Regions from separate parts of the Vibrio sp. THAF190c genome, predicted to be linked through region 1. Evidence: predicted binding sites of a transcription regulator. Region 1 holds the regulator's gene; each other region holds the start of a gene.

Region 1 (8,008 bases):
GGTCTAGAGAAGATTAATGAAAAATATCAAATCTTTAGTGAAGTTCGTGGTAAAGGTCTGCTATTAGGTGCTGCCCTGAATGACGAATGGCAAGGCCGTGCGCGCGACGTATTAGTTGCTGCGGGTAAAGAAGGTCTGATGGTGTTGGTTGCGGGTGCAAACGTTGTTCGTTTCACACCATCACTTGTGATCACTAAAGAAGAAATTGAAGAGGGCTTAGCAAAACTAGATAAAGCAATTGCTTCGCTAGTATAAGCCTCAAGCGGCGTCATAGAAATGATCGCCACAAGAGCGATCTCATGACGCACAGCTCAAGGCCCAAGCTTAATGTTTTGGGCCTGTTTTGCATCTGGAGGGAATAATGATGCTTGTTGTACGCCCAATTAAATTATCTGATTACGATGCGCTACACACCTGTGCGGTCGAGTCAGGACATGGATTTACATCTCTTCCGGTTAACGAAGAACTGTTAACCAATCGAATTACACACTCTGAATACAGCTTTGCTAAAGAAAACGTAACTGAGCCGGGTGACGAAGGTTACCTAATGGTCGGTTTTGACGTTGAAACGGGCGAAGTTGCTGGTACGACGGGCATTGAAGCCTCGATTGGCTGGGATGTGCCTTTTTACTCTTACCACATCAGCAAAGTGGTGCACTCTTCACAACGACTTAAAGTAAATAACGTTGTTAAGCTACTGACTTTCGGTAATAACTACACAGGTTGCAGCGAAATTTGTACGCTGTTCTTACGCCCTGACTTCCGTAAAGGATTAAACGGCCGCTTAATGTCTAAGTGTCGTTTCCTACTTATGGCTGAACACCCAGAGCGCTTCTCTGAGACTATTTTTGCGGAAATGCGCGGTGTATCTGATGATGATGGTAATTCACCATTCTGGCAGTGGCTTCAAGAGCACTTTTTCTCAATCGACTTTACATTGGCGGATTATCTAACGGGTATTGGTAAGAAAGGCTTTATTGCTGATCTGATGCCTAAGCTACCAATTTACATCAACCTGTTGAGTCAAGAAGCACAAGATGTGATTGGTCAAGTACACGAGAAAACACGCCCAGCATTGAAACTGCTTGAGCGTGAAGGCTTTACTAACCGTGGTTATGTCGACATCTTCGATGCAGGCCCTACGGTTGAGTGTGATTTGCGTAATATCGAATCGGTGCGCCATTCAATTCGTGCTCAGGTTGAAATCAGTGAGCATGCAAGCTCCCAAGATTACCTGATTGGTAACACCTCATTTGAAAACTTCCGCGCGGTCGCAGCCAAAGGTGCTTATGACCAAGCTAGCGGTAAAGTAATCCTTGCGCCGAACGTGGCCGAGGCGTTGGAAGTTCAAGAAGGCGATTTTGTTCGTATGTTGGCTCAATAGAGCTCGATGGTTAGTCAAAGAAGGATAGAAGTATGACTCAGTGGATTGCAGGGCAATGGGTAGCCGGTCAAGGCGAAGCGATGACATCAGTTAGCCCATACGACAACCAAGTAGTGTGGAAAGGCGACAGTGCGACACCTGATCAAGTTGAATCAGCGGTAGCTGCGGCGCGCGAAGCGTTCCTAACTTGGAAGAAACTTAGCTTTGCTGAGCGTGAAGCGATTGTGCTTAAGTTTGCGGAAAAAGTGAAAGAGAACAGCGAAGAAATCGCACAAATCATCGCTAAAGAAACGGGTAAACCAATCTGGGAGACTCGCACTGAAGCGGGTGCGATGGCGGGTAAGATTGCTATCTCAATTCGTGCATATCACGACCGTACTGGTGAATCATCACGTGAAGCTGCAGGTAACCAGATCGTTCTGCGTCATCGCCCTCTAGGTGTAATGGCAGTATTTGGACCTTACAACTTTCCGGGTCACCTGCCTAATGGTCATATCGTTCCTGCATTGCTATCGGGCAATACGATTGTATTCAAACCATCGGAGCAGACACCGTGGACAGGTGAGTTCGCGATGAAGCTTTGGCAAGAAGCTGGCCTACCTGCTGGTGTCATTAACCTTGTTCAAGGCGCTAAAGAGACAGGCATTGCTCTAGCGGATGCTAAAGGCCTAGATGGTGTGCTATTTACGGGTAGTGCTAACACGGGACATATACTACACCGTCAGTTTGCCGGTCAACCAGGCAAGATGCTGGCACTAGAAATGGGTGGTAACAACCCTATGGTGATCAGTGAGCACTATGGTGATGTCGATGCTACGGTATACACCATTATCCAATCAGCCTTTATCAGTGCGGGTCAACGTTGTACTTGTGCGCGTCGTCTGTATGTTCCAGTGGGCGAGAAGGGTGATCAGCTGCTCGATAGCCTAGTAGCAGCAACCAAGAAGATTCGTGTAGACCAACCTTTCGCTGAGCCTGCTCCTTTCATGGGGCCACAAATTTCAGAAGCAGCGGCTAAGTTCATTCTAGATGCGCAAGCAAACCTGCAATCTTTAGGCGGTGTAAGCCTAGTTGAAGCGAAAGCTGGTGAAGCTGCATTCGTCACTCCGGGCATCATCGATGCAACTAACATTGCAGAGTTGCCAGACGAAGAGTACTTCGGCCCACTGCTGCAGGTTGTTCGTTATGAGTCACTAGAGCAAGCGGTTGAATTGGCGAACGATACACGTTTTGGTTTGTCTGCAGGTCTTGTATCAACAGACGACTCTGAGTGGGAATACTTCGTTGATCATATCCGTGCAGGTATTGTTAACCGCAATCGTCAGCTAACAGGCGCAAGTGGTGACGCACCATTTGGTGGCCCAGGTGCTTCGGGCAACCTACGCCCGAGTGCTTACTACGCAGCGGACTACTGTGCATACCCAATGGCATCGATGGAAGGCGGTGAAACGCAACTTCCAGCGACCTTTAGCCCGGGTATCGAATTGTAGAAAGCAATCAATCGCCACTAACAACGTAAATCATCAATTGGAGGCAGGGAAGTTTGGCCTCCTTTGGATTACTCGCAAGGCGTCTGACCTTGCGAGATATAACTATAAAATAAGTATGTCACAAGCTGATGGCTGCTGACGCCTCGTCGCAGCCACACTCTTTCTAATCCAACTCTCTAGCTTGCTAGAACCCGACAAGGAGTCACCATGACACCCGATCTACTGTTCAAATCCCTATGGGATGACTACATCGAACGCCTCTGCCCATCTGCTGAGAAGGTACATCAGCTGTTGAAAGAAGAGGAAGACCTTATCAATGATCACATCGCGCTGCGTACGTTTAATGTTGCGCCTTTGGGGATTGATACGCTTGCTAAACCTTTCTTAGCACTTGGTTACAAAGCGTGTGGTGACTACCTGTTTGAAAGTAAGAAACTCGTGGCTAAGCACTTTGAACACCCAGATCCAACGCAACCAAAAGTGTTCATTAGTGAACTGAAAGTGGAAGAGTGTTCTGCAGAGCTACAAGCGATCGTTGCTAAGTTGGTTGCGCAAGTGGATGCAAGCAAGTTAGAAGGGCAAGACTTCCTATATGGCGGTCGTCTTTGGGACTTGGATTTCCAAGATTACAAACAATTGGCGACAGAGAGCGAATACGCGTCTTGGTTGGCCGCGCATGGTTACGGTGCTAACCACTTTACCGTGAGCGTGAACCAGCTAAATGAGTTCACTGAAGTCCAAGCCGTGAATGATCACCTGAGTGAGTCTGGCTTTACGATCAATAGTGTTGGCGGTCAAGTGAAAGGTTCTCCAGAGGTTCTGCTAGAGCAATCATCAACAATGGCGGATAAAGTGAAGGTTGAATTCTCTGAGGGCGCGGAGTTAGTTCCTGGCGGCTTCTATGAGTTTGCTAAGCGCTACCCAATGGCTAATGGCGAGCTTTACACAGGTTTTGTTGCAGCATCGGCCGACAAGATCTTCGAGAGCACCAACGGTTAAAGAAAGATACGAGCACTGGGTTGCCCTAGAGGTGCGATACATTTCTCTTCGAGACAGTTTACAAATAGGACTCTGTGAGTTCTTTTCGCATCTCGCATCTCGCATCTCGCATCTCGCATCTCGCATCTCGTATCTTCTATCGATAAAGAAAAAGCCACCAAATTCGCATTTGGTGGCTTTTGAATTTTTGCTCAGTTAATCGAGATTAACGAGTACCGTAAACAACGATAGTTTTACCGTGAGCAGAAATTAGGTTTTGCTCTTCTAGCATCTTCAAGATACGACCAACAGTCTCACGTGAACAGCCAACAATCTGACCGATCTCTTGACGAGTGATCTTGATTTGCATGCCGTCTGGGTGAGTCATCGCATCAGGTTGTTTCGCTAGGTTTAGTAGCGTTTGTGCGATACGACCAGTAACGTCAAGGAACGCTAAGTCACCAACTTTTTGGCTGGTTACTTGCAGACGGCTAGCCATTTGCGCAGAAAGACGCATCAGGATGTCTGGGTTCACTTGGATAAGTTGACGGAATTTCTTGAAAGAAATCTCTGCAACTTCACAAGGAGATTTTGCACGAACCCATGCAGTACGCTCTTGGTCTTCTTCGAATAGACCAAGTTCGCCGATAAAGTCGCCTTGGTTTAGGTAAGAAAGAATCATTTCCTTACCTTCTTCGTCTTTGATAAGAACTGCCACAGAACCCTTAACGATGTAGTACAGGGTCTCTGCCTTTTCACCAGCGTGAATCAGAGTACTCTTTGAAGGGTACTTATGAATATGACAGTGTGAAAGGAACCACTCTAATGTTGGATCGGTTTGAGGTTTACCTAGAACCATAATATCTCACTTCCTCTGCAGGGTATGCTTGCCGCTTTCCATATTTTAGCTAAGCCTGAATTTGACTTCTTAGGATAAGAGCACTTGTTCTGTGCTGCAAGCTATCTTGTGTTTCGGTTAAGAATAGTATCCTTTTTCAGTCACTATTTCTTGATTTTAATCGTGACCAAGCTACGATTTTTTACGCAAAATTGTGCACATGATCACGGTATGAAAAGTAATCAACCGGAATGCTGTTCCGTTAGCCAATTTTTCCCGTTTCAATGAGCTGCTGTAAGATTGGTCTTACGATGAGCTCCATAGCAAAGCTCATTTTCCCGCCTGGCACAACAAGTGTATTGTGACGAGACATAAATGAGCCATCAATCATAGCGAGTAAGTACGGGAAATCGACGTTTTTGATACCACGCAAACGAATAACTACGAAACTTTCGTCAAGGCTAGGGATGCCCTTTGCATTAAGTGGGTTAGAGGTATCAACGGTCGGTACTCGCTGAAAATTGATATGGGTACGTGAAAACTGTGGGGTAATGTAGTTGAGATAGTCGTCCATTGAACGAACAATAGAGTCCATTACCGCTTCACGTGAATGCCCGCGATCACGTGTATCTCGGACGAATTTTTGAATCCACTCTAGGTTAACGATGGGTACCATGCCAATCAGCAGGTCAACGTGTTGCGATACGTTCACATCACCATCAACAACCCCACCATGTAAACCTTCGTAAAACATCACATCAGAGTTTTCTGGAATCTCTTGCCATGGGGTAAAAGTGCCCGGCATTTGATTGTAAGGCACCGCCTCATCAAAGGTGTGCAGGTAGCGTCTGACTTGCCCAGTCCCCTCGTTACCATACTGACGGAAGAACTCTTCAAGCGCACCAAAGTCGTTGGCTTGCGGGCCAAAGTAACTGATGTGCTTGCCTTGCTCTCGAGCCTTTCGGATCTCGACATCCATTTCTGGACGAGTAAAGCGGTGGAAACTATCGCCTTCAACCCAAGCCGCCTTCACATCCATCATGTTGAACATTTTTCGGAAGGCTTCTGAGGTAGTGGTGGTACCGGCTCCTGAAGAACCCGTAACCGCAATAATTGGATGTTTAGCGGACATGACAACCCTTGTCGTTAGAATAACTTACTTGTTAGCAATCGTTTTCCACTATAACACGGCTATTTTTTTATGGCAGCCTAGAAGCGTTTAGTGAGTTGGATATCGACAGTTTCGTGCAGTTCAGAAAAAACGATGCTCGCTTCCCCAGATTGCAGCTGCTGCTTTACTTGGTCGATTTTTGATTGCAGTGAGATCTCAACATCGCCGTAATCGGTACCTTCTCTGAGCACGAACTCCTTGATGAGGTTTTCTAGAGTTTCAGGGGCGATGTCTTGCCATGGAATGATCATAAATACATCTCTCTTTTATGTTCATGAGTATGTTTAAAGGTTACTAACGTTTGGCTCAGTGTTTGAATACCGAGTTCAATGTGGCGCTATTATGCCGAATCCTGAATACTTTCATAGTAGGCAGGCAGTGCCTCTTCCAACCAAAACTTAGGGTTGAAGGTGCTACCAGTAATGAAGCCAACGTGTCCACCCTTCTGGAACAGTCGGTAATCTATGTTATCCGGCAGAATGAATTTCGGAATCACATCATCGGTCATGAAAGGATCGTCTTTGGCATGAATGATCTGCGTAGGAAGCTTAATGCGATTAAGCTTTGGTAATGCGGAGCATTGCGCGTAGTAATCTTGCGCATTCTTAAAGCCATGCAGAGGCGCCGTGATCAAATCATCGAACTCATACAGCTTCTCGATCTTCTTGATCGTGTCTGCAGTGATGCCTAATTTTTCTGAAAGCAACTTCTCTTTCTTAAGCGCGTTGGATTTAAGTGAGTTCAACAAGTACTTCTTGTAGACCTTAGAGAACCCTTTTTCGATTCGACTCGAGCAACTGGCAAGATCAAATGGTGCTGAAACAATAGTTGCCGCAGACAACAAAGGGTCATCAGCGTATTCAGCCAGATAGTTAGCCAACATGTTACCGCCTAAAGAGATACCGACGGCTACCTTAGGGTTATTAGGGAACTGAGCATGCAGGTTTCTTAAGAAAAAGCGTGCATCTTCTACTTCACCGGAGTGATACGCGCGAGCTAGGCGATTGGGTTTACCGCTGCAGCCACGAAAATGCATCATTACTGATAACCATCCATCTTCGGCAAAAGCGTTCATAAGACCGTTGGCATAGGGGCTTTCAAAGCTGCCCTCAAGGCCATGAAAAAGCACGAAGATTGGTTTACGATCGAGACCTTCGTTGTTTGGGTCTTCGCTCCACGCTAAATCGAGAAAATCATGATCAGGCGTTTCAAGTGTTTGCCAGTGAGGGTGGAACAGCGCCTGCTTACGAATAAACCTAGGGACCAAAGTCTGAAGGTGGGGGTTAGATAGGCCAGTCGCAGCGGTAAAAATTGTCATAGTAGAGGTTCCATCATTCTCTGGGGCTGAGATATCACTCGCGTTTCTCTTTGAGCTTGGTCGATCTTGACGCTGTGTGCAAGTGGTGAGTGATGAGTGTTGACCAAGAATTGACGTAGCTAATGCATTGAAACGTAAGTGACTATAGAGATGTTCAGTTGGTTGCTGTTTGTTCTTGAGGGGATAATGGTTCTGAAAAGAACTCATACAGCGATTCGGCAGAGAGTAAGCGGCAGTACTGCAACACCAGCGGTGTATCTGTGCTTGTTGTCAGGGGAAGGCGATTGATACAGTCAACCAGATCTGACTGTTGCTGTTTTTCGAGTTGAAGTTCGAACTGCAGCGCTTCACGATACAATGAGTCGACCACGTGAGGCTTGAGATGTTTACGCAATTCACGGTAGCTGAGTAGTAGTGATTCCGAGCGACTTAAACATTGCTGTATGTGGTGCCATTCGGTCTCTTCGAAAGCAAGTTGCTGCTCGTCTAACCATTTGAGGAGCAGCAGTAGGTTTACGTTACCATGATATTGGTTCTGCAGAGTCAGGCATGCATCTTTAACGCCGCGAGCACTGTAATAACTAAGGCTAAATTGCCAAAGTCTCTCTAGCGTCAGCGTTGTCGGTGCATGCTCTGAACTCATAAATTTTCCATATCCTGTTCCATCTGCTCAAGCTCTTCTTGAACAGACATCCACTCCATTTCAACCTCTTCAAGTTGAGACTTGCTGGTGGCTTGTAGTGCGAGTACTTGGTTAAGTTTAGCTTTATTTTCGGCTTCATACAGCGAAGTGTCAGACAATTGCTGTTCAGCTTCCTCTAGATCCGCT
Region 2 (8,008 bases), 190 kb from region 1:
AGTAAGTGTTAGCTGCGATTTCTTGAACGCGCAGAGGCTGCTCAAGCGTTAATGAATTCGACGCACCCGAGCGATTACGGTCAGGTGCAACGATAATAACGTCAGCAAGGTCGCGTAACTCATCAGCTAGGGCATGAATACCCTGAGCATGAACGCCATCATCATTGCTGAGTAAAATCTTCATTCTGTATCCTTTCTTATATCCGTCCAATTTACGCCTTTACTGCGCGTATTGTCGCTCTACAGCCACTTCTTCCACTAGCTCACGAACAATCGCTGTCGCAAAGCAACCTGCATCCAATGAGAACTTAAGCGTGATGTTGTCGCCATCCACTTCCCATGAGAGCTGTTGTGGTTTAAGAGAAGCTTCACGACGATCATGACGCATACGGTTTCCGCGAATGAGCGCCATTAAATCTGGCTCGTCATCAAGGTGCTTCTGCTCAAGAGCGAGTGCATTCTCTTGTGTCGGCAATGCATTGTCGCCAGCCATCGCTACAGAAACCTGCGCTTCACCTTTCTCAATCGCCAAGTTCAACGCTTCAATGTTTTCACCCGTTGCCAACAGTTGCTCACCAGCGCTGAAAACGACGTCGCCAAGAATTGCTGAGTTAAACACGTTCTGTTCAATACGCTCTGACAAAATGCGATTGAAAATCCAAGAGCGAGCTGCAGATAGATATAAACTACGCTTGTTCTGGTTACGTGTACGCACATTATCACGCCCCCAGCGACGAGCTTCAGACAAATTATTACCTTCATTGCCAAAACGCTGAGCACCAAAATAGTTCGGTACACCTAGCTGAGCCACTTTCTCAAGGCGATTAACCACGTCAGCGGTGTCAGTCACTTCAGACAGAGTCAGTTCAAATTGGTTGCCAACTAGGTCGCCCGGGCGCAGCTTTTTGTTGTGGCGTGCCGTCGCTAAGATCTCAATACTTGGGTACTGAGCTAAGAAAGCTGTAAAGTCTGGCGTCCCCCCCTTTGGTAGGTGAACACTCAACCATTGCTCAGTCACTGCATGACGGTCTTTCAGACCCGCCCAGCTCACGTCTTTCGATTTAACGCCACATGCTTTTGCCAGTTCATTGGCAACAAAGCTGGTGTTCTCACCGGTTTTGCGGATACGCACCATTAGGTGCTCACCTTCTCCAGTGAATTCGAAACCTAAGTCTTCGATAACCACAAAATGCTCGGCCTTCGCTTTCAGTTTAGCTTGTGCCGTCGGCTTGCCATTCAAATAGGCAAATGAAGATAGAATATCTGACATGCTGTTCTTTTCGTTTTGGTGCTTACGCACTTTTAGTAATTAGGACGACTGCTTCGCTTGCAATGCCCTCTTTGCGTCCGGTAAAACCAAGACGCTCAGTTGTTGTCGCTTTTACATTCACGTTGCCAATATCTGTTTCAAGATCCTCAGCAATCGCTTGGCACATTGCATCAATGTGCGGGGCCATTTTTGGCGCTTGTGCCATGATGGTCACGTCCACATTACCGATTTGGTAACCTTGTTCTTTAACGCGGCGGTAAACATCTTTAAGCAGATCACGACTATCTGCTCCCTTCCACTCATCATCGGTGTCTGGGAAGTGACGACCAATATCGCCTGCGGCAATCGAGCCTAATAGCGCATCACATAATGCGTGCAAAGCCACATCACCATCTGAATGCGCAACCAGTCCTTGCTCATAAGGAACGCTCACGCCACCAATAATCACTGGGCCTTCACCACCAAATTTATGAACATCAAAACCGTGGCCAATACGAATCATCATTATTCCTTATTCTGACTTAAATAGAACTCAGCCAATGCTAAATCTTCTGGCTGAGTAACCTTAAAATTATCTGAGCGCCCAGCAACCAGAGCTGGTGATGCGCCTTTCCACTCAAACGCAGACGCCTCATCGGTAATCGACACGCCTTGTTCTAGAGCCTCTGTTAGAGCCTGCTGCAGCGGTAAAGTTCGAAACATTTGCGGCGTCAATGCGTGCCATAAGTTTGCACGCTCTACCGTGTGATCAATCTGCCCATCAACACCACGTTTCATCGTATCACGAACGGGAGCAGCCAAAATGCCACCTACCGGATGAGACAGTGCTACTTCAATCAGCTTATCGATGTCGTGCTGTTGAATACATGGCCTAGCAGCATCGTGCACCATGACCCACTCGCCCAAACCGTTCTCTTGAATATAGTTCAGAGCAGACAGAACCGAGTCTGCTCGTTCATTACCACCCTTAACACGCACCACATCTGGATGTTGGCTCAAGCTCAGCTCAGGGAAGTATGGGTCACCTTCACTTACGGCTACCACGACCTTGCTCACTTGAGGATGAGAAAGTAGCTTGTTGATGGTGTGCTCCAAGATGGTGATCGCGTTAATCGTCAGATATTGTTTTGGGCGATCGGCCTTCATTCTACTGCCTACGCCAGCCGCAGGTACAACTGCGACAATACCTTGTTTATCAGTCGACATTAATGCGATTCCTCACCAATTATGCGATAAAACGTTTCACCTTCTTTCACCATTCCGAGCTCATGTCGAGCACGCTCTTCGATGGCGTCTAACCCTTGTCGAAGGTCGTCGATCTCAGCAAACATTTCTGCATTTCGAGTATGCAGCTTCTCATTCACTTGTCTTTGAACGTCGATTTCGTTGTTCACTGTGTAGTAATCAGAAATGCCATTTTTACCGAGCCACAATGTGTGTTGCAGCCAGCCAAGTAAGATCAGCAGGACAAGAGCAAAGATTCGCATAACACCTTTCGCCGGTTAGAAAAGAAGGAACTAGAATAAGGCACATATATACCATAATGCGCTTATTGGTGCGAGATATGTGGTGTAAGGGAATCGATAAGTAGCAGAATTATCGGACAGAATCTTTAATGGTAACAAAGATACTCCCGATTCATTCACCTCCCACTCTCGTCATTCCCAAGAAGGAGGGACGACTGAGTTGGGAATCTATCGAAGTTAACATTAAGAGATTCCCGACTCCTTCCTTCGTCAGTCTAGGGAATGACGAATTGTAGGCAAAAAAATGCCCCGCATTAGCGAGGCATTTAAAGCTTAGATTAACAATTCAATGTATGAATTATTGACCTTTAACTTCTTTAAGACCGTTGTAAGGAGCTTTAGAACCTAGAGCTTCTTCGATACGGATTAGTTGGTTGTACTTAGCAACACGGTCAGAACGGCTCATAGAACCAGTCTTGATTTGACCTGCAGCAGTACCTACCGCTAGGTCAGCGATAGTTGCGTCTTCAGTTTCGCCAGAACGGTGAGAGATTACAGCTGTGTAACCTGCGTCTTTAGCCATCTTGATTGCAGCTAGAGTCTCAGTTAGAGAACCGATTTGGTTGAACTTGATAAGGATAGAGTTAGCTACGCCTTTCTCGATACCTTCAGCAAGGATCTTAGTGTTAGTAACGAATAGGTCGTCACCTACTAGTTGAAGCTTGTCACCTAGTAGTTCAGTTTGGTGCTTGAAGCCATCCCAGTCAGACTCGTCTAGACCGTCTTCGATAGAAACGATTGGGAATTGGTTAGCTAGCTCAGCTAGGTAGTGGTTGAACTCTTCAGAAGAGAAAGTCTTACCTTCGCCTTTCATGTTGTAGATGCCAGCTTCTTTGTCGAAGAACTCAGATGCAGCACAGTCCATAGCTAGAGTAACGTCTTTACCTAGTTCGTAACCAGCAGCTGCAACAGCTTCTGCGATAACTTCTAGAGCTTCAGCGTTAGACTTAAGGTTAGGAGCGAAACCACCTTCGTCACCAACTGCAGTGCTGTAGCCTTTAGACTTAAGAACTTTAGCTAGGTTGTGGAATACTTCAGCACCGATACGTAGACCTTCTTTAAGAGTCTTAGCGCCAACTGGTTGGATCATGAACTCTTGGATGTCAACGTTGTTGTCTGCGTGCTCACCACCGTTGATGATGTTCATCATTGGTAGAGGCATAGAGAACTGACCAGCAGTACCGTTTAGCTCAGCGATGTGCTCGTATAGAGGCATGCCTTTAGCCGCTGCAGCAGCTTTAGCGTTCGCTAGAGAAACAGCTAGGATTGCGTTAGCACCGAACTTAGATTTGTTCTCAGTACCGTCTAGCTCGATCATTACTGCGTCGATTGCAGCTTGGTCTTTAGCGTCTTTACCAGTTAGAGCTGTAGCGATTTCGCCGTTTACAGCTTCAACAGCTTTAAGAACACCTTTACCTAGGAAACGTGCTTTGTCGCCGTCACGTAGCTCAAGAGCTTCGCGAGAACCAGTTGATGCGCCAGATGGAGCAGCAGCCATACCTACGAAACCGCCTTCTAGGTGTACTTCAGCTTCTACAGTTGGGTTACCACGTGAATCGATGATTTCACGACCTAGAACTTTAACGATCTTAGACATTGAATGTTTCCTTCTCGTTGAATATATAATGTCAAATTAAAGGCAGTAGCACTGCAAACGCTACTGCCGGTATCCTTTACTTCTCTAATTCGTCACGCTGGTTTTGGCCAGCCGCTTTAACGAAGCCTTCGAACAATGGGTGACCATCGCGAGGCGTAGAAGTGAACTCTGGGTGGAACTGAGCTGCAACAAACCATGGGTGGTTTGGAATCTCGATAACTTCAACCAGCTTCTTGTCCGCAGACAGACCCGATACTTTTAGGCCCGCTTTTTCGATTTGTGGACGAAGATTGTTGTTCACTTCGTAACGGTGACGGTGACGTTCATGGATCGTCGCGCTACCGTATAGTTCACGAGCTTTCGTACCTTTCTCTAGGTGACATAGCTGTGAACCTAGACGCATAGTACCACCTAGGTCAGATTTTTCAGTACGTTCTTCAACTTTACCTTCACCATCTACCCATTCAGTAATTAGACCAACTACTGGGTACTTCGTGTCTTTGCTAAATTCTGAAGAGTGTGCACCTTCCATGCCCGCAACGTTACGTGCGTACTCGATAAGTGCCACTTGCATACCAAGACAGATACCTAGGTAAGGTACTTTGTTCTCACGAGCGTATTGTGCTGCGAAAATCTTACCTTCAACACCACGGTCACCGAAGCCACCTGGTACTAGGATAGCGTCAAGACCTTGAAGTGCTTCTTCGCCTTTAGCTTCTACTTCTTGAGAGTCAACGTACTTGATCTTAACGCTTAGACGGTTCTTAAGACCCGCGTGCTTAAGCGCTTCGTTCACTGACTTGTATGCATCTGGTAATTCAATGTATTTACCAACCATACCGATGGTTACTTCACCAGTTGGGTTTGCTTCTTCATAGATTACCTGTTCCCATTCTGATAGGTCTGCTTCTGGAGCGTTGATACCAAAACGAGTACACACTAGGTCATCAAGACCTTGTGATTTAATTAGTTGAGGGATCTTGTAGATTGAATCTACGTCCTTCATTGAGATTACCGCTTTCTCTTGTACGTTACAGAAAAGAGCAATCTTCTTACGTTCGTTCGCAGGGATCATGCGATCAGAACGACAAACTAGGATATCTGGCTGGATACCGATAGACAGTAGCTCTTTTACAGAGTGCTGAGTCGGTTTAGTTTTCACTTCACCAGCTGCTGCTAGGTAAGGAACTAGTGTTAGGTGCATGAACATTGCACGCTCACGGCCTAGCTCAACTGCTAGCTGACGAATCGCTTCCATGAATGGTAGAGACTCGATATCACCAACCGTACCACCAACTTCAACGATCGCAACATCGTGGCCTTCAGCGCCAGCGATTACACGGTCTTTGATAGAGTTAGTGATGTGAGGGATTACTTGGATAGTTGCACCTAGGTAATCACCGCGACGCTCTTTCGCTAGAACGTCTGAGTAAACACGACCCGCTGTGAAGTTGTTACGCTTAGTCATCTTGGTGCGAATGAATCGCTCGTAGTGACCAAGGTCAAGGTCAGTTTCAGCGCCATCTTCCGTAACGAACACCTCACCGTGTTGAGTCGGGCTCATAGTGCCTGGATCAACGTTGATGTAAGGGTCAAGCTTCATCATAGTCACTTTAAGACCACGAGCTTCTAAAATAGCTGCAAGCGATGCCGCTGCAATACCTTTACCTAGAGAGGATACAACCCCGCCAGTAACAAAAATGTAATTTGTCGTCATGTTTAACCTGAAATTGGTTGAATGAGGGAAAATGGATTTCTTCTGGACGGGATGAAAATATACCAGAAGCCCCTTATCGCCACAACGTGAAATCTATCACACTGCTATTTTTTATTTTTTGCTTCAAATCAAATCAGCACAAAAGCTTTGTTCAACTTTTCTCCGCCAACTTGACTTCATCCCACATAGAATCGAGCTCAGAGAGGGAAAAATCGTTCAAAGCTTTGCCTTTTTGACGAACTTTTCCTTCTATACCTTTAAAGCGACGCTCAAATTTTACGTTTGCTTTACTCAGTGCCGATTCTGGATTTTTCCCTAGATGCCTCACTAGATTCACAGTCGCAAACAGTAAATCACCCAATTCTTCCTCTACCAAATCCTCATTTGGCGTAATTTGCAGTGCCTCTTCCAGCACTTCGTCGACCTCTTCCCGAACCTTATCGACAACAGGGCCAATTGATTCCCAATCAAAGCCATATTTTGCTACCTGCTTTTGCACCTTTGTAGCACGCAAAAGTGCAGGTAGAGAGTTTGGTATTGAGTCTAGAATACTTTCCTGAGTTTTGCCTGCTTGCGCTTTTTCTTTAACTTTCTCGGCTTCCCAGTTGGCATTAATTGCCTCTTCATCATCAAACTCAACATCAGAAAACACATGTGGATGACGACGAGTTAGCTTTTCATTCACACCATCAACAACATCGGCAAACTCGAACAACCCTTGCTCTTTCGCAAGTTGACTGTAAAAAATCACCTGAAACAACAAGTCGCCCAGCTCTTCTTGTAGGTTTGGCCAATCCTTGTTGTGAATCGCATTCACCACTTCGTATGTCTCTTCGATAGTATGCGGGACAATTGTTTCAAAATTTTGTTTCAGATCCCAAGGGCAGCCACCTTCTGGATCGCGCAGCTTCGCCATAATTTGTTCTAGTTGTTCAATCGGGTGGCTCATGGTGCTTTCCTATTATTCTGTTTGATTGTTTTAATCTAATTCTTTTCTTAAAACTAAAAAAGGTGAGCAGTTAAAACCACTCACCTTTCAATTTATTCGTCATCCCCAAGAGTGAAGGATGAACGAGTTGGGGATCTCAAACTACTTAGCGAGATTCCCTATCACGTTTGTTCCTCACTGTAGGGAATGACGAGGACGATACCAAGTATCACCCCAGTCTCTTAACGCTCATGACATCTTTGATCTGTTCTACTCGGCTCGTCACGCGGCTAAGGATTTCAATGTTAGTCACTTCTAGATCAAAGTCCATCACTGACAGCTGACGCTTGTAGTCGGTACGGCTCTTCATAGTCGTGACACTGATTTTCTCATTAGCAAACAGCGAGGTGATGTCTTTCAATAATCCACTACGTTCTAGCGCTTCAACACGCAGCGTTAGGATGTAAGAACCAACGAAGCCATTACCCCAAACCGTATCAATGATTCGCTCTGGTGCGTGGATTCTTAGCTCACTCAGTTGCTCACAATCACTACGGTGAACTGAGATACCGCGACCTTGAGTGATGTAGCCCTTAATGCTGTCACCTGGGATTGGCTGACAACAGCGTGCAAGGTGCGTCATCAGGTTATCGACACCTTCCACCACAACCGCATCTTTCTTAGGACGGCTCTGTTGAGCAGGCTTATTTTCTGACTCAAGTAGCTTCTCTAACGCCTTTTGATCTTCCTCTTCCGCGGTTGGCTTATTCACCAGCGCGTTGATGTGGTTGATCACCTGGTTGATTCGCAAATCACCGCTACCGATACCCGCATACAGCTCATCTGGCGTATTCACGTTGAAACGCTTCAGGGCATATTGGTCGGCGTCTTTAAGCGTTGCGCCAATCTTGTGCAGCTCACTCTCTAGAATGTCACGACCTGCTTCGAGGTTTTTCTCACGACTCTGCGC
Region 3 (8,008 bases), 1.1 Mb from region 1:
AGATCGAGCGCTTGTTTGGCGCGCTCCTCTTGCTTCTCACCTTCAGCTAACGGTGGGTGAATACAGTTTAAATAGTTGCCGTATTCGTTAACCAGCGTGCGAAGCATCAAGTTGTAGCTGTCACTAGAAAGCGAGTGATGCACAATATCGGCAAAGCCTTTATTCAATACCACATCGACTTGCGCGGCCGAACCTGCATTAATTGCCTTAGCAAGTTGACCAATACCAGAGCGAGCATCAAAACGATAACTCTTTTGCAGCATACACAAACTATCAGCGACAGGTGGAGCACTCACTACATTGTGCGACTTAGATTGTCTGCTAGATAAAGAACTAAAGCTGGTCAGCTCAGCAATCAAGTTCCCTTGAGGCGCACTGTAACCATGAGCATTGAAAGCGCAGATATCGCCCAACACCGCACCAGCTTCAACCGAGGCTAGTTGGTCTTTGTCTCCCAGAAGAATCAAGCGCGCATGTGGAGGAAGAGCATCCACCAGCTTATACATCATAGAGAGGTCGACCATCGAAGCTTCATCGACGACCAGAATATCCAAATGCAGTGGGTTTCGACGATGATGTCTAAACTCGGCGCGATTCGGAATGGCACCAAGCAAGCGGTGCAAAGTACTCGACTCTGTTGGAATGTTCTGTTTGACGATAGGCTCAACAGGTAGCTGATCAATCGCCTTACCGATTGACTCAGTCAAACGCGCTGCCGCTTTACCTGTCGGCGCAACCAATTTAATGGTAGGTGTTTTGCCCAAGTTCAATGACTGCTCTACCATCGCAGATAACAGTTTTGCCACGGTGGTGGTTTTACCTGTACCAGGCCCGCCCGATATCACAGCAAAGCGTCGACTTAGAGCTACCGCTGCTGCAACTTTTTGCCAGTTGAGGCATACCGACAAAGGCACTAACTCATCCAGTGCACTAAGGTCAGAAACCTGACGTGCATCTGTTACAACTCTATCAATCTCATTCCAATTCAGTTCGGATTCTGAGATAACATCTAAGTGATCGCATACCAACTGCTGGCGCAACACTTGCGAGCTTTGACCATTCGAATCAGCTTTGGCCAAGGCATTAAAAAGAAAGTGATAGCTACGAGCAAATAGCTGATTAAGTGTTTGTGTCAGCGCTCGCTTCTGCTCCAAATTAAACTCCACTGGGTGGCTCAAGCGATTTAAGGCCTCAGCCAATACCACCTCATAATTCCAATAACGCTGGAGATAGACACGCTGCCCGTCAAACATGAGTGGCTTAACGCATTCAGTACTGGTGCCAACCAGACTTGAGTTGCTCAAAATAGCAGACCAATCAATGTTCAATAGTCGTTGATTAAGCTGTAGTGCTGCTTCGCCATAAAGGCCAAGTAACTGCGCTAAATCAGCGGGTATATTTGACTGATAGTGATCACTCACTGTCAGCTGCATACAGATATGGCCTTTACCTAACTCATGACTCACCACACCTGCAAGAAAGCCAAGCTGCTGTGCGGTACCGGCCTCTTGCGAGTAGCCACTCGCTTGCTGAGCAATAAAGCGAGCAAATTGATAATCGAGCTGGCGAATGGTGCCTTTGTCTGCCAATAGCCGCAGCACATCCATCAATGGCGCTTGGTGTAAATCAATGGGTGTCATTATATAAGCTCCATCTGTCCAGCTTGGTCATCATTCGATTGAGTTGTTTGGCGATCGACGACCTTGCCGTCAATCAATTGATCCATTTCATTGAGCATGGCTTCACTTGGTTTAGCGGAAAATATTCCTTGCTGAGATTGTCCATCCATACCACGTAAAAACAGATAATAAACACCGCCAAAATGCTTTTGGTAGCTGTAATTAGCAATTCGACTGCGCAGGAAGCGGTGCAGAGCTAAGGCGTAAATTTGATACTGCAAATCATATCGGTGATCGGCCATGGCACCCTTAAGGGCGTCTCCATGATAAACCGCCACATCATCACCTAAGTGATTTGATTTCCAGTCAAGCACGTAGTATTTGCCTTCATGTTCAAACACCAAATCAATAAAGCCCTTCAACATGCCTTGCACAGTGTGAAAACCGAGGTCGCCAGCTTTCGCCGAAAGAGGATCATGATACTGAATAACACGGTTGAGTTCTGAGGATGCTAACACCTCAATGGGCAATAAAAACTCCATCTCAACAAGTCGCTGAGAAGCATTTTTCTCGCTTAACTTAAGCTTTTTACCATCTAAAGCGGTGTTGAGCACGGTATCAACCAATTGCTGAAGAACCGGTAACCACTCAAGCTCATACTGTTCAAGTTCCAGTAAGTGAGTGATCACTTGAGTATTGTGCTCGCTGATCGCAGGCTCGGTAAACTCGACCTCTTCAAACAGGGTATGCAAAAACGTACCCGGTCTTGCTCCTCGAGGGAAAGTAAAGATAGAACGCTCTGGCTCAATCAGCTCGCCTTCATCCTGCTCATCGGCAGAATCAATATCAAAGCCCGATACCTCCATCGTCGCATCATGACCTGAGCCATGACTGCCTTGCTTGACTAACCCAGAGTAACTGGTGATACGCCACGCACGGTCAATCGACGCCTTCAACTCTTGAGCTTGGAGATCAGGTTGTGGTTCTGATTTAGCTACAAAAGGTTGCTCATGCTGCGTAGGCGTTTCGCTCAGCGTAATACTTTGATTAACACTCTCTAAACTCGCCAACGCTTGCTGTAGTTCAGCAATGCTGCACTCTTTCCCATTTTGAACCAGATAGCCCATTGCGCTCAAATGCACACCCGTCGGCTCTTTGGTTGAGCGCCCCTTGCGCAGTGGTGCCATACCAATAAAGCAGCCGTAAACAGCACGGGTTAGCGCTACATAGATCAAACGTAAGTCTTCCGCTAAGCGTTCTTTGTCGGCTTGCGCTAACGCGCCATCACTGGCTGTGATATCAAGCACAGTGGTGTCTGTAGCGTGGTCGTAATATTTACCTTCGCTCGCTTCACGGTAGCTTGCTACAAACGGTAAGAACACTAAGTCATATTCCAAGCCTTTGGATTTATGGATAGTAACGATTTGCACCAAGTTTCTTTCTGACTCTAGACGTTGAATGTCATCTTCACTGCCACCCAAACCATTCTGCGCATCGATGATCGCTTCCGCGAGCCAGCGCAACAGTCCATAGTCACTGTCGAGCTCTTGTCTCGCTTGCTGGAGCAATTCTCCAATGTGCATTAAATCCGTCAGTGCACGCTCCCCGTTCTCCTCTTCCAACAATCGCTCAGCTAGGTGGCGCTTACTCATCACCGCGCGTAACATCGGTAGCACACCGCGCTGTAGCCACAGCTTTCGGTACTCACGAAATTCATTAACCGCATTTTCCCAAACAACCTCATCATTGTTCAGTTGGTCTAACGATGCCGCATCAAGGGCAAACAGCTCAGAAGCCAGGCAAGCACGAAGAGCTCGGTCATTTTCAGGAGTTAGTACCGCTTGCAACAAACGTTGAAGATCTTGAGCAACAAGACTGACAAAAACACTGTCTCGGTTAGAGAGATAAACACTGGCGATGCCTTGCTCTGCAAGAGCCGTCTTAACCAAACGCCCTTCACTACCAGTTCGCACCAATACAGCGATATCACCCGCTTGAATCGATTTTTGGCTGTTGCCGTTATCAAGAAACGCTTGCTGATCTTGAGAGGCGGTCAATATTGTTTGAATTTGGCTAGCAGTCGCTTCTGCCATCGCTGCGTGATATTCCCCTTTAGGTAAAGGCTTGTCTTCCGCCTCTTGCAACCAAAATGTCACCGCAGGTTGAACTTCGTCACCAAGTGTCCATTGACGAAAATCTGCACTTGGACTCGAAGCGACAGGGAGAAACGGAATATCTTCGTCATAGATAAACGGACTATCAGAGTTGCTAAACACCTGATTTACTGCACTTACCATATCTGCACTTGAACGCCAGTTAGTGCCGAGAGTGTAGTGGGCACTAACTTGGTTACGCGCTTTGATATAAGTAAAAATGTCTGCACCACGGAAGCCGTAAATCGCCTGCTTCGGGTCACCGATCATAAACAAACCACATTGTGGGCTATCCAGATAAATACGACTGAAGATGCTATATTGCAGAGGATCGGTATCTTGGAATTCATCGATCATCGCGACCGGATAAAGAGCGCGAATTCGTTCAACTAACAGTGACTGCTCATCGACATCAATCGATGCTGAGAGCTGGGTAAGCAGATCGTCAAACGAGAGCCACTGCTTCTGCTCTTTGGCAGCGGCAAGCATGGTTCGACAATGGGTAATCGCATGCGCCAGTAGCGGCGCTTTCATATCCGCAGGCTGTGCTAAGAAGGTATCGATCGCCTCAAAAACCTCATGACAAGGAGCCGTGCCTTTCGGCGTTTTTTCATTCAGCGTCGATTGAGCAAACTTCTCGAGTTTATCTGGGTAATGATAATCGTGTGTCTCACTTTGCGCCCAAGTCGTTACCGCCTCTAACCAAGTCGGCAGTGACTTTTTAGTGTAGCTGCGTTTGTTAACATCTGAGCCCGAGATAATGGGTAGGAAGTCCTCTTGCGATGCCTGCCATTGTGCTTTGAGCGCTCTGATTTTGTCGAGATTGCTATCGTGAAGAGACTGCAGATCACCAGACATCGCCTCTACCGTTAGCTTTAACGACGCGCCTGTCAGGTAGCGATTCACATCCGCTAACAGAGCAGAAGGTGAACCCCAGATATTACGTACTTCGCCAGCCAACTGCAGCGGTAATGGGTAGAACTGTTTACGCCAGTAATCCGCCACCACTTGTGCTTTTAGATGACTTTCGTCGGTCACAAACTCATTGTCAAAGCGACTGCCCGACTCAAAAGCATTTTGCGTTAGCATACGTTGGCAGAAGCCGTGAATGGTGTATACCGCCGCTTCGTCCATCTGCCTTTCAGCATTAAGCAGGATTTTGGCAGCCCCCGTATGATCGTCAATGTCTTCAAGTAAAGGGGCAATCACAGGATCGTTACTCTGACCGCGTGAGAAAGCAATGCGCGCATCGTGAATACGTGCACGGATACGATCTCTAAGTTCAGCTGTTGCCGCTTCAGTAAAGGTCACCACCAAAATCTGATCAACCGTTAGTGGTTGCTGGTGTCGACTCGGCTCTTCACCGTTTACGCCAACCTCTGATGTACCGTGACCAAGCAAAAGTCGCAGATACAAGCCAGCTATCGTGAAGGTTTTACCCGTACCCGCAGAGGCTTCAATCAATCGCGCCCCATGCAGAGGAAACGTCATGGTATTAAGCGCTTGTGGCGTGATAGCGAGATCACGATTTGTGGTAGTCATACCGAGCTGCCTTCTTCTTAATTATTCTGTTACAAATGTGACCTAGTCTCAAAAACGTCATTCAAATCTGGTCTAGTACCAATATCTTATTAGGGAGTGCGATCTCTCTCACGGATCAATTTGGTGCACGTCGTTACTATGCGCCCACGAGTTCAGGCAAGCGATTACTTTTTCGCCGCCAAAGAACCAAAAGAATAATGGTCCCTCTGACCTGTGGCCGTACAGCGAACGCCCTACACTAATAATGATTTACTGGCGGCCACTTTAATTCCTGTGCTTTTCATTCCCAGACTTCTCAGCACTTCTCTTATCTGGTCTATACTCATTCCAAAATCGTAATAAGCTTCCCATATGCATCGGCCTAATTGGCATTGGTTGAGCGATCTTGACGATCGCCCTAGGTTACTCCTGATCATTGGGATCATTCGCTGCAAGACGAGCTGCTTGCATCACTAGCGTAGAGTACAGCCTTGCTTCCGCCGCCAATGTGTCATCCCACTTTGGCCAAATACGTGAGATGTAGCTGTCGCGTCCTTCACCGGTAAACGCGTAACTATCATTAAAGGTATCCGCCATCTTCTTCAGAGACTTCTCTTCATCATCAACCCATTTGCCTCGACTGAATCCTGCCTCAACTCCTGCTAAGGCCGTTTTAGGAAAGTATGGAAGCGGTTGAGTCATACCTTGATAGAACAGACGAACGAGCTCGCCTAAAGTCTGCTTTGCAGTTTGAACATCACTCAGAGGGCTAAGCGTAAGATGCACCACGCCCTCCTTCTTGTCGTAACCGATAATATGCGTCGTTTGTGGATTGCCCATCACATTGCAACACAGGTGATCAATCCAAGCGGCCAGATAGTCTTGCGCGCGAATTTTACCACTGCGATAACGCACTAGACCCGATTGATAGTTGTGCGTTAGCCAACCTATCAACTTGACCGGTTTTCCTTCGCCGAGGCTGTCTATCGTAATATTGACCTCTAAATCTTCTTTAGGTGCGCCAGTAACGAACTGGATCTCTTTGGCTAGCTCCTCGGCTTGCACGCGATTGGTCTCAAACTCAATGTCACCAAATGCCCCAACCGGCAAACGACCTTGAGCTTTCTGCTTAGCGACAAAGTGACAGATGGCTTCATCCGGCGATTGATGGTTATCAATCAATACTTGTAAGAGTGCATTTTTGAGTTGATAGCTCTCTAGACCATTCAACACAAACGGCTCATCGTCTTCCATCACTGGTAACGGCGGCTCAAACACCACCTTTAAACGGCGATTAAAGAAGTATTGAACAGGTAGACGCCAAAAACGCTGTAACTCGACCAGATCAAGCTCGAGTGGGTAAGTTGCTCCCACAAGGTAGTCTTCTAACGCACGGTTGAATTCACCACTGCGCTCACCAGCTCGATTTGCCGCAGGCAGCCACTCTTTAGCGTAGCTTAGCTGCGTATCGTCTTGATCCGGCATGAAAGCACTCGGGCTGAATGGCGTCATGGTGTGTTCAAACATCTGCGCTTGACTTAGCTTACGCCCGGATTCATCGCTTCCCAGAGCCTCGTCACCCTGTAGGCAGTAGTTCTGTTCGCAGTATTCGATCAGCTCAGACACCAACACTGACGGGACGCGCTCTGTGTTATCTTGAATAGAGCGACCAACATAACTGATGTACAGGCTCTCTTGCGCCGATAACATCGCTTCTAAGAACAGGTAACGGTCATCATCACGACGAGAACGATCACCCGGACGAGTGCGACCATTCATTAAGTCAAAGCCTTCTGGTGGCATAGAGCGTGGATAAACACCATCATTCATTCCCAGCAGACATACCGTTTTGAAAGGAATCGAACGCATCGGCATCAGAGTACAGAAGTTCACTTGTCCTGCTAAAAAGCGTTGGCTGATGCGTGCCCCAGAGAGTTTATTGTTCAGGTACTGATAAACGATGCTTGGTGATAAATCTTGCTCAAACAAAGCATCATCAAGCTGTTCGTTAAGTTGCCCAAGAGCATCACGAATCGACTTTAATACCACTTCGCCCTCAAGCTCGACACTGAAGAAGTCATCGATCAAGTTAAGCAGAGTCTCACGCCAACGTTCAATCGATTGTGACTGATTGAGGCGCTGTCGATAATGGGTAATGCGATCAATAAAGTGCGCGAGCTTACCCGCAAGCTCTGCGCTCATGCCTTGCACTTCATCGTATGCAGCAATCGATGAGTCAGTGGTTTCAAATAATCCTGCAGATTCAGACATCGCATAGCCAAGCAGCATCCGCTGAACACCGAACAGCCAAGTGTTTTGTTGAGTCTCGGGGAGGTTAAATTCTGTTGCGGTACTGCCATCAACACCCCAGCGAATACCCGACTCTTCAACCCACTGTTTAGCTTGTTCGAATTGATATTCATCGATATCAAAGCGCGCCATCATCGCCGGAATTTCAAGTAGTTCAAGCAGCTCTGAAGCAAGGCAACGACTCTTAGGCAGAGCCACCAGCTGCATGAATGCGGTTAAGATTGGGCTTTCTTGATCGGCCGTTCTATCCGAGATGGAGTAAGGGATGTAACGCTCACCCGGAGCATTACCAAACACCGCTTGAATCGCAGGGCTGTAGGCATTGATGTCCGCTACCATTACGATAATGTCGCGTGGTTTCAGGCTTGGATCGGCATCGAACATCGCCAGCAACTGGTCGTGCAG
Region 4 (8,008 bases), 1.1 Mb from region 1:
ACCAATTTGAAACGATCTATCTTGAAACGAGCCATTTAACAACTTTGAACCAGCAAATGAAGTCGTTTCCGCAATTCTATTGAGCTCATCATTAAGCGCTGTAACCTCGGCTTGAATCGAAAGCCGATCATCTTTTGAATTCGAGCCATTCGAAGCTTGTAGAGACAAATCACGCAACCTTTGGAGTACATTGGTCGTCTCATTTAAGGCGCCTTCCGCCGTCTGAGCGATAGAGATTCCATCGTTAGCGTTTCTTACTGCCACCTCAAGACCTCGATTTTGTACATTAAGTCGATTCGATATCTGCAGACCTGCTGCATCATCCTGAGCACTATTTATTTTGTAGCCTGATGACAGCTGTTCCATTGAAGTACTGACTTGGGAACTGGCATTATTTACAAACCGCTGAGCTGTCATAGCCGATACATTTGAATTTACATTTATAGCCATACTGTACGCCTAGTTACATTTATAAAAACATCAATAATTTACATGAACATTATGCATTTAATAACCTATCGGCACTTTATGAGCCAACTTTAATATATCTGTTCCTTTTTCGTCCGATTTGTTGTGCTATCTGTCGCATTTAGTACAAATACAAGCCAACACGGTTCAACAAAACAAATTTCATACGCCTTGACTAGAACTAAGTGACAAACTAGCTGAGCTCCATTGAATGATTTCATTCAAATAAAACATGGTGTTGAACATAAATCTAATCGCGAATCAAGTCGGCTAAGCTCATTGCGTTAGCGCCCTCACGGTGTTCTAATACTTGGGAAATCAGATAAAACTGGATATATCAACGTTATGCAGCACGACTCTCAGCCGACCTACTTCTTCTTCGATTATGAAACTTGGGGGACGAGCCCAGCCAAAGATCGACCAAGCCAATTTGCGGGTGTTCGCACCGACCAAGATTTCAACATCATTGGTGAGCCTCTGGTTATCTATTGCCAACCGCCAGCTGATTATCTACCTGCACCTGAAGCCGCATTGATTACGCGAATCACCCCACAGAAAGCAATGTCACAAGGCTTACCTGAGCCAGAGTTCATCGCTAAGATTCACGCAGAGTTATCTAAGCCAAACACAACCAGCCTTGGTTACAACAGTATTCGTTTCGATGATGAAGTGACACGTTACACCTGTTACCGCAACTTTATCGATCCGTATGCGTGGAGCTGGCAAAACGGTAACTCACGTTGGGATCTGTTGGATGTGATGCGCGCGGTGCATGCATTGCGCCCAGATGGCATTGTTTGGCCAGAAAATGAAGAAGGTTTCCCGAGCTTTAAGCTAGAACATTTGTCTGTTGCTAACGGTATTGAACACGAAAATGCGCACGACGCGATGGCTGACGTTATCGCAACCATTGAAATGGCGAAGAAAGTTAAAGCTGCTCAACCGAAAATGTTCGACTACTTGTACAACATGCGTCATAAACGCAAACTGAATGAACTTGTCGACATTGTTAACATGACACCGCTGATGCACGTGTCTGGCATGCTAGGTAAAGAGTGCAATTACACCAGTTGGATTGTGCCGATGGCTTGGCACCCTACCAATCAAAACGCAGTTATCGTTATAGACCTAGCGAAAGATCCAACGCCACTGCTTGAGTTAGACACTGATGCGCTGCGCGAAAGGCTCTACACCAAACACAGTGAATTGGGTCCAGACGAACTGCCTGTACCGATTAAACTCGTGCAACTGAACAAATGCCCTATTCTTGCACCAGCGAAAACACTAACGGCTGAAAACGCTGAAACCATTGGCATTGATCGCCAGCAGTGCCTGGCAAACTTAGCGATTCTTCGTGAACACCCAGAGATTCGCGAAAAGCTGATTGGTCTTTATTCTGTTGAACGCGAGTACGAGAAAGACGATGATGTTGATACTCAGCTTTACGATGGTTTCTTTTCTCCATCAGATAAAGCCGCGATGGATATTATTCGTCAAACTGAACCAAACAACCTCGCTGCACTCGATATCAGCTTTGCCGACGAACGTATAGAGCCCCTTCTGTTCCGTTACAAAGCACGTCACTACCCTTGGACGTTAGATGAATCAGAACAGCAAAAATGGGCGAATCACTGCCGTGAGTTTTACGAAAGTCGACTTGAAGAATACATGCTCAACCTTGAAAATCTTGCTCATGAGCATGAAAACGATGAAAAGAAGATGGCAATACTCAAAGCGGTATACCAGTACGTAGAGAAACTCGCGAGCTAAACCCGTCTTTTATAGCTCTAAAGCTTTATGTCTACTAATTCAGACTTTATATAACGGTTACTCGTTAGCCGTTATCCATTAACTCAAAAAGAGACTCCTTTTGAAAGAAAGATTGATCCAACTTGTGTATCTAATGATCTCTTTTACATTGATCATCGGTTCACTGACAGCAGGCAATGCCATTCAAAGCCTTCTCGATACTGCTATTCCTGGAAGTATCTTTGGTATGCTACTACTTTTCTTCGCAATGGTGATCGGAATTATCCCTCCCCACTGGGTTCAACCTGGTGCGAGCCTAATCATCCGTTTCATGATCTTATTATTTGTACCGATCAGTGTTGGTCTCATGGAGCACTTCGACATGCTAGTTGCCAACGCCCTTCCTATCTTAGCTAGCGCGGTTGGTGGCACACTGATCGTCCTTATTTCTCTATCTTGGTTCTTAGACCGAGTGATTGCGAAGGGGAAATAGTATGTGGATTCTTCTGACTATTGTTGTGTTTCTCTTTGCTCGTTGGGTAAGTCAAAAAGTAAACTCGCCATTATGTAACCCTCTATTGATCAGTTTAGCGATCATTATTCCGGTGCTCACATACTGGCGAATCCCATTCGAGGAGTACTATGCAGACAACACCTGGATTACCTTTATGCTGCAACCAGCCGTTGTTGCGCTCGCCTATCCTCTGTATGAGCAGCTACCGCAGATAAGAGCCAATTGGCGCATCATTACCTTTGCTTGTGTCTTAGGGAGTGTAATGTCGATGCTGACCGCTGCATTGATCGCCGCTGCGTTTCATGCAGACCTAGGCTTAATTGCAAGCTTGCTTGGTAAATCGGTGACCACGCCAATCGCGATGGAAGTCTCTAGCCATCTCGGTGGTGAAGCTGCTATAGCGGCCATTTTGGTACTTTTGGTTGGGCTATTTGGTGCAATTTTCGCTTATCCCATCTACAACCTAATCGGCATTAAAAGTCCAATTGCACGCGGACTTACCATGGGAACGGTCTCTCACGCATTAGGAACAGCAACTAGCGCAGAGAAAGATCCACGAGATGCTGCATTTAGCTCATTGGCATTAGTGTTGTGCGGCGTTATTACCTCAATATTGGCACCTTCTGTGTTCTCGCTGGTATTGTGGATATACTCCTAATTGCAAAAATTTAACTCGAAGTAGCTGATAGTCTATCTATGTCATTGCTATTTCCCGAACAAAATCAGAGCGCTTTTCCAACAAATCTTTGGGAAATGCGCTCTTTTTTTCCACTAAACTATTTATTCATGCAATGTGATGCATCCGCCAATTTGTGACATCAATTACACTTTGCTGGCTGCAAACGATTTCATTTGTGACCTCACTCTAATTGTGCAACACAATGTAACAACCTACATACAATGGTGACATTGATCACAGAAAGATTCTGAGTATTGCATAAACTTAAAGCCTAAGGTCAATTAAGGATTCAACATGAACAGTCGTATTACCCTGGCGCTGGAAAGTGCTCCAGCTTCATTGAAAGCACTTTTAAGTGACATCGTATTAGCAGACAACTTTGACGCCACAATCTCTAAAGAGCAGTTTCAAAGCTTGCTGGATGCAAGCGGTCTTTCTGATAAAGAAGTTCGTCTAGCTTTACTGCCAATCGCAGCTGCTTTCTCTTACGCACCGCTTTCTGATTTCTACGTTGGCGCAGTAGTGCGCGGCCTATCTGGTCATATCTACTTCGGCGCGAACATGGAGATTGCCGGTGCACAGCTTGGTCAAACGGTACACGCAGAACAAGCAGCAATCAGCCATGCTTGGATGAAAGGCGAAAAAGGACTTTCTGACATCACCATCAACTACAGCCCTTGTGGTCACTGTCGTCAATTTATGAACGAACTGACGACGGCTAACGAGCTGAAAATTCAGCTACCAGAACGTGAAGAGCGCTCACTACAAGATTATCTTCCAGACTCTTTCGGCCCGTCTGATCTAGGTATCACCGAAGGCCTAATGACAGAGCTTGACCATAAGTACACAACTGAAGAAACGACACCTATTGTTGTTAAAGCTCTAGAGGCAATGAACCGCAGTCATGCGCCATACACCAAAAACTTAAGTGGTGTTTCGCTTCAACTAACGTCTGGTGAAATCTTCTCTGGTGCATACGCTGAAAACGCAGCATTTAATCCGAGTTTACCTCCACTTCAAGTAGCAATGATTCAAGTGATGCTGGCAGGTATTAGCTTCGATCAGATTGAGAGCGCTGCTCTAGTTGAAAACGCACAGGGCAACATTAGCCACTTAGCGGATACCCAATCAACACTGGAAGCAATTAACCCTGATATCCCAGTCACTTACTTAGCAATCTAACTGCATTAAGTTAACATGCGATTTACATAAGCAGCCATCTTTTAGTCGGCTGCTTTTTTTATGCTTAAAATTCACTAAAACCACCACGCAAACGTTTGCTTTTGAGGTTGGAATGAGTATGATCTCCCCGTTCTCAATTACTCGTTCAACATGTTCGGAAGGAATAACTATGTTTGGTACCGCCACTCGTGACAATGCTACTCGTGTACTTCTATTAGGCTCAGGAGAGCTGGGTAAAGAGGTTGCTATTGAGTGTCAACGTTTAGGTTTAGAAGTGATCGCTTGTGATCGCTACCCAGATGCCCCTGCAATGCAAGTTGCTAACCGCAGCCATGTATTAGATATGCTCGATGGCGATGCGCTGGAAGCTATCATAGAGCTCGAAAAACCCGATTACGTAGTACCTGAAATTGAAGCCATTGCGACCAGCAAACTGGTTGAGCTAGAAGAGAGAGGCTTAAACGTCGTTCCTACGGCGAACGCAACCAAGTTAACAATGAATCGTGAAGGGATTCGTCGCCTTGCTGCGGAGGAGCTTGAACTGATGACTTCACCTTATCGCTTTGCCGATACGTTTGAAGATTTCTCAGCCGCCGTCGAATTTGTTGGCATCCCTTGTGTCGTGAAACCAGTAATGAGTTCATCTGGCAAAGGCCAAAGCGTTATTAAGAGCAAAGACGACATTCAGAAGGCATGGGATTACGCTCAGGAAGGCGGCCGCACTGGTGCTGGACGAGTAATCGTAGAAGGCTTTATCGATTTTGATTACGAAATCACTCTGCTTACTGTGCGTGCGGTTGACGGTGTTCACTTCTGTGCGCCAATCGGCCATCGCCAAGAAGACGGTGACTACCGTGAGTCATGGCAGCCACAAATGATGTCAGACAACGCACTCAAGGCTGCCCAATACACAGCAGGTAAAGTGGTTGATGCTCTAGGCGGCTACGGCATCTTTGGTGTGGAGCTGTTCGTAAAAGGCGACCACGTGATCTTCAATGAAGTATCACCTCGCCCGCACGACACGGGTTTGGTTACACTGCTCTCTCAAGACTCTTCTGAGTTCGCTCTGCACGTTCGCGCATTCACTGGTATGCCAATCAAGAACATCACTCAATACGGCCCATGTGCTTCTGCTGTGGTACTTGGTCAGGGCACATCAACGAATATCCGTTTCGAAGGTCTAGAGAACGCACTAAATGCGCCTCAAACTCAGGTTCGCTTGTTTGGTAAACCAGACATCAATGGCCGACGCCGCTTAGGTGTAGCTCTAACACGCCGCGATAGTATTGAATCAGCTATTGAAGACGCAGTAGAAAGTGCTGCTAAGATTAAAGTGATCTACTAATTTAAATCACTGCAGTACAAGTTGTCAGAAAAAAGACGGGCTTCAGTGCCCGTCTTTTCGTTGTTATAAGTAGTTAGTATCTCTTAAAGCTGACATTCAATCAGATAAACTTCTTCTGAGAAACGTGATAGACCTTTCTTGGCGATCTTAGGATGATCATCACCAGCAATATCTTGATTGAGTTGTGTAATCTTGTATCCAGAGAACAGCTGCTCTACTTCATCTCTTGGTACACTGAACGGAGGCCCACTCATCTCTTCTTGATTGTAATCCAGAGTCACTAACAAGATCTTGCCACCAGGTTTTAACAGCTGCTTCAACCTCTCCACATACTGCACTCGCACCTCTTTAGGCAATGCCACTAAAGAAGCACGATCATAAATCGTATCAACCGCTTGAATCGGCGCCGTGAAGTAATCACCAGTGTAGATGCTCAGTTCATCAAATTGGTACAGCTCATGTTGACCATTAATCTGTGTCACCATTGGCGTATAAAAATGTTCCGAGAAAAATGCACGGACAGCGATTTGGCTTAGTTCAACACCCTGAACGTCTTGATGCTTAGATGCCAACCAAACGAGGTCTTCGCTCTTACCACACAGTGGAACAAAAACGCTCTTATCATGGCTAGGTTCTGTGTGCTTCCAAAACTCAATGAGCAGTGGATTCACATCTTCTAGGTGGAAACCAATTTGGTTTGCGGCCCATTTATTGTGCCAAAATTCAGGATTATTCATCTTTCGTTCATCTTGTTCATTTAATAATGCAAGGGTACAGGATAGACAGGTAAGAGCAACCTTGGCAGGGGTCAAAGTTCTTGAAAATGTGGAACTAACGCTTCTTTAATTTGTCTATATGTTCACATACTAAAATAAGAGAAAACGTTAAGGTTGGTTTCTGTTCAAACGGCCCCATATAGTATGTAGAGACACCATAGTTTGAACAACAATTTGCTCTTAGCGTTACTGGTTACCCCTTTTAGTTTCAACGTTTTGTAACCTCGTATATTGGAGTTTGAATGAGTGTATTTCTCCGTACCACGGCACTAATGCTTCTTGTATTGAGCCGCGCGCCTGCATTCGCAGCAACTGTATCAACTAACTCAGCAGAACCTACTCGCACACCAGCACAAAACCAAGTGTCATCGAAAGTATTCCGTCACAGCCTAAGCGGCCTGTACGGTATCAAAGCGTTTGACTCAAATCCAACTCAACCTTATACCGACTTCGACGTGCTTTACAGCAAATCACACCAAGCTCAAGCAGAGCTAGAAACCATCTGTAAAAGTACTGCCCTACTTACCAACTCTGAAGCACTGTTCGCAGGCGTAAAATCACAAGCTCGTGCAGAAGAAAAGATTGCATTGGAACTGAACGGCGACGTTACCCGAATCACCGACCTTGCTCGCGCAACCATCATCGCTAACGATGTAGAGAGCCTAGTAGAAGTGTACGAAGCAGTAAGCCGCGAAGCCGATGTCGTTAAAGTAAAAAATAAGTTTAAGTCTCCAGCTGACTCAGGTTACCGTGACCTTAACTTGCTAGTTCGCCTACCAAAAACGAATATCATCGCTGAAGTTCAGCTTCACCTTAAAGCGATTGCTGATGTGAAAAGTGGTCCAGAGCATGAACTGTATGAAATCATCCAAGGTATTGAGCGTAACGCTCTTGCGCAGAACCGCCCTATCAATGACATTGAAGCAGCACAAATCAACAACCTAAGAAGCCAATCTTTAGAGCTATATCAGCAAGCTTGGCAGCCATATATCACCACTCACATTAAAGCAGCCTAGTCATTTCACACTCACTAATGAAAGGTTGTTAACTCAAACAAAAAGGCGGTCATCACGACCGCCTTTTTAGTGCTTCCAAGTATCTAATCTAGCCTTATCTATTCCTCGACTAGTCTTTGTGATTAGCACGAGAAAAATACGTGCAGTTGATCGCTTTTCTATACTTTCTTCCTTTGTTTTTTTCTGCTTCTATAGAGCATCAACCCGATGACATATAAAAGGAATTAGGTCACATGAAGGTTATGCCATCTGTCATTTTGCTTGCTTCTGCTTTACCTC

What was found. The regulator CRP, encoded in region 1, controls carbon source genes, mostly activating them, when cyclic AMP is high. The targets are predictions, from matches to a motif close to TGTGANNNNNNTCACA.
Region 2: a site for CRP is predicted at 6,196-6,211, ahead of FIV04_RS12480 (CTP synthase). Genes of this name have one in related genera too.
Region 3: a site for CRP is predicted at 5,412-5,427, ahead of recB (exodeoxyribonuclease V subunit beta). Genes of this name have one in related genera too.
Region 4: a site for CRP is predicted at 3,585-3,600, ahead of cdd (cytidine deaminase). Genes of this name have one in related genera too.

What each region holds. Positions count from the first base shown of each region.
Region 1 covers NZ_CP045338.1:2,983,183-2,991,190, reverse strand. Annotated here, with positions in the region: gene FIV04_RS13585 (aspartate aminotransferase family protein) at 1-255, shown strand, start outside; gene astA (arginine N-succinyltransferase) at 365-1,384, shown strand; gene astD (succinylglutamate-semialdehyde dehydrogenase) at 1,417-2,874, shown strand; gene FIV04_RS13570 (DUF1338 domain-containing protein) at 3,082-3,873, shown strand; gene crp (cAMP-activated global transcriptional regulator CRP) at 4,079-4,711, opposite strand; gene FIV04_RS13560 (phosphoribulokinase) at 4,953-5,822, opposite strand; gene FIV04_RS13555 (YheU family protein) at 5,900-6,112, opposite strand; gene FIV04_RS13550 (hydrolase) at 6,202-7,179, opposite strand; gene FIV04_RS13545 (TIGR02444 family protein) at 7,334-7,822, opposite strand; gene FIV04_RS13540 (ABC transporter ATP-binding protein) at 7,819-8,008, opposite strand, start outside.
Region 2 covers NZ_CP045338.1:2,793,747-2,801,754, forward strand. Annotated here, with positions in the region: gene surE (5'/3'-nucleotidase SurE) at 1-184, opposite strand, end outside; gene truD (tRNA pseudouridine(13) synthase TruD) at 221-1,270, opposite strand; gene ispF (2-C-methyl-D-erythritol 2,4-cyclodiphosphate synthase) at 1,293-1,772, opposite strand; gene ispD (2-C-methyl-D-erythritol 4-phosphate cytidylyltransferase) at 1,775-2,476, opposite strand; gene ftsB (cell division protein FtsB) at 2,476-2,757, opposite strand; gene eno (phosphopyruvate hydratase) at 3,095-4,393, opposite strand; gene FIV04_RS12480 (CTP synthase) at 4,470-6,110, opposite strand; gene mazG (nucleoside triphosphate pyrophosphohydrolase) at 6,262-7,059, opposite strand; gene relA (GTP diphosphokinase) at 7,268-8,008, opposite strand, start outside.
Region 3 covers NZ_CP045338.1:762,079-770,086, reverse strand. Annotated here, with positions in the region: gene recD (exodeoxyribonuclease V subunit alpha) at 1-1,640, opposite strand, end outside; gene recB (exodeoxyribonuclease V subunit beta) at 1,640-5,314, opposite strand; gene recC (exodeoxyribonuclease V subunit gamma) at 5,717-8,008, opposite strand, start outside.
Region 4 covers NZ_CP045338.1:1,842,025-1,850,032, forward strand. Annotated here, with positions in the region: gene FIV04_RS08170 (flagellin) at 1-450, opposite strand, end outside; gene sbcB (exodeoxyribonuclease I) at 814-2,238, shown strand; gene FIV04_RS08180 (CidA/LrgA family protein) at 2,339-2,710, shown strand; gene FIV04_RS08185 (CidB/LrgB family autolysis modulator) at 2,712-3,389, shown strand; gene cdd (cytidine deaminase) at 3,705-4,592, shown strand; gene purT (formate-dependent phosphoribosylglycinamide formyltransferase) at 4,762-5,937, shown strand; gene FIV04_RS08200 (thiopurine S-methyltransferase) at 6,021-6,674, opposite strand; gene FIV04_RS08205 (RelA/SpoT domain-containing protein) at 6,956-7,729, shown strand; gene FIV04_RS08210 (ABC transporter substrate-binding protein) at 7,963-8,008, shown strand, end outside.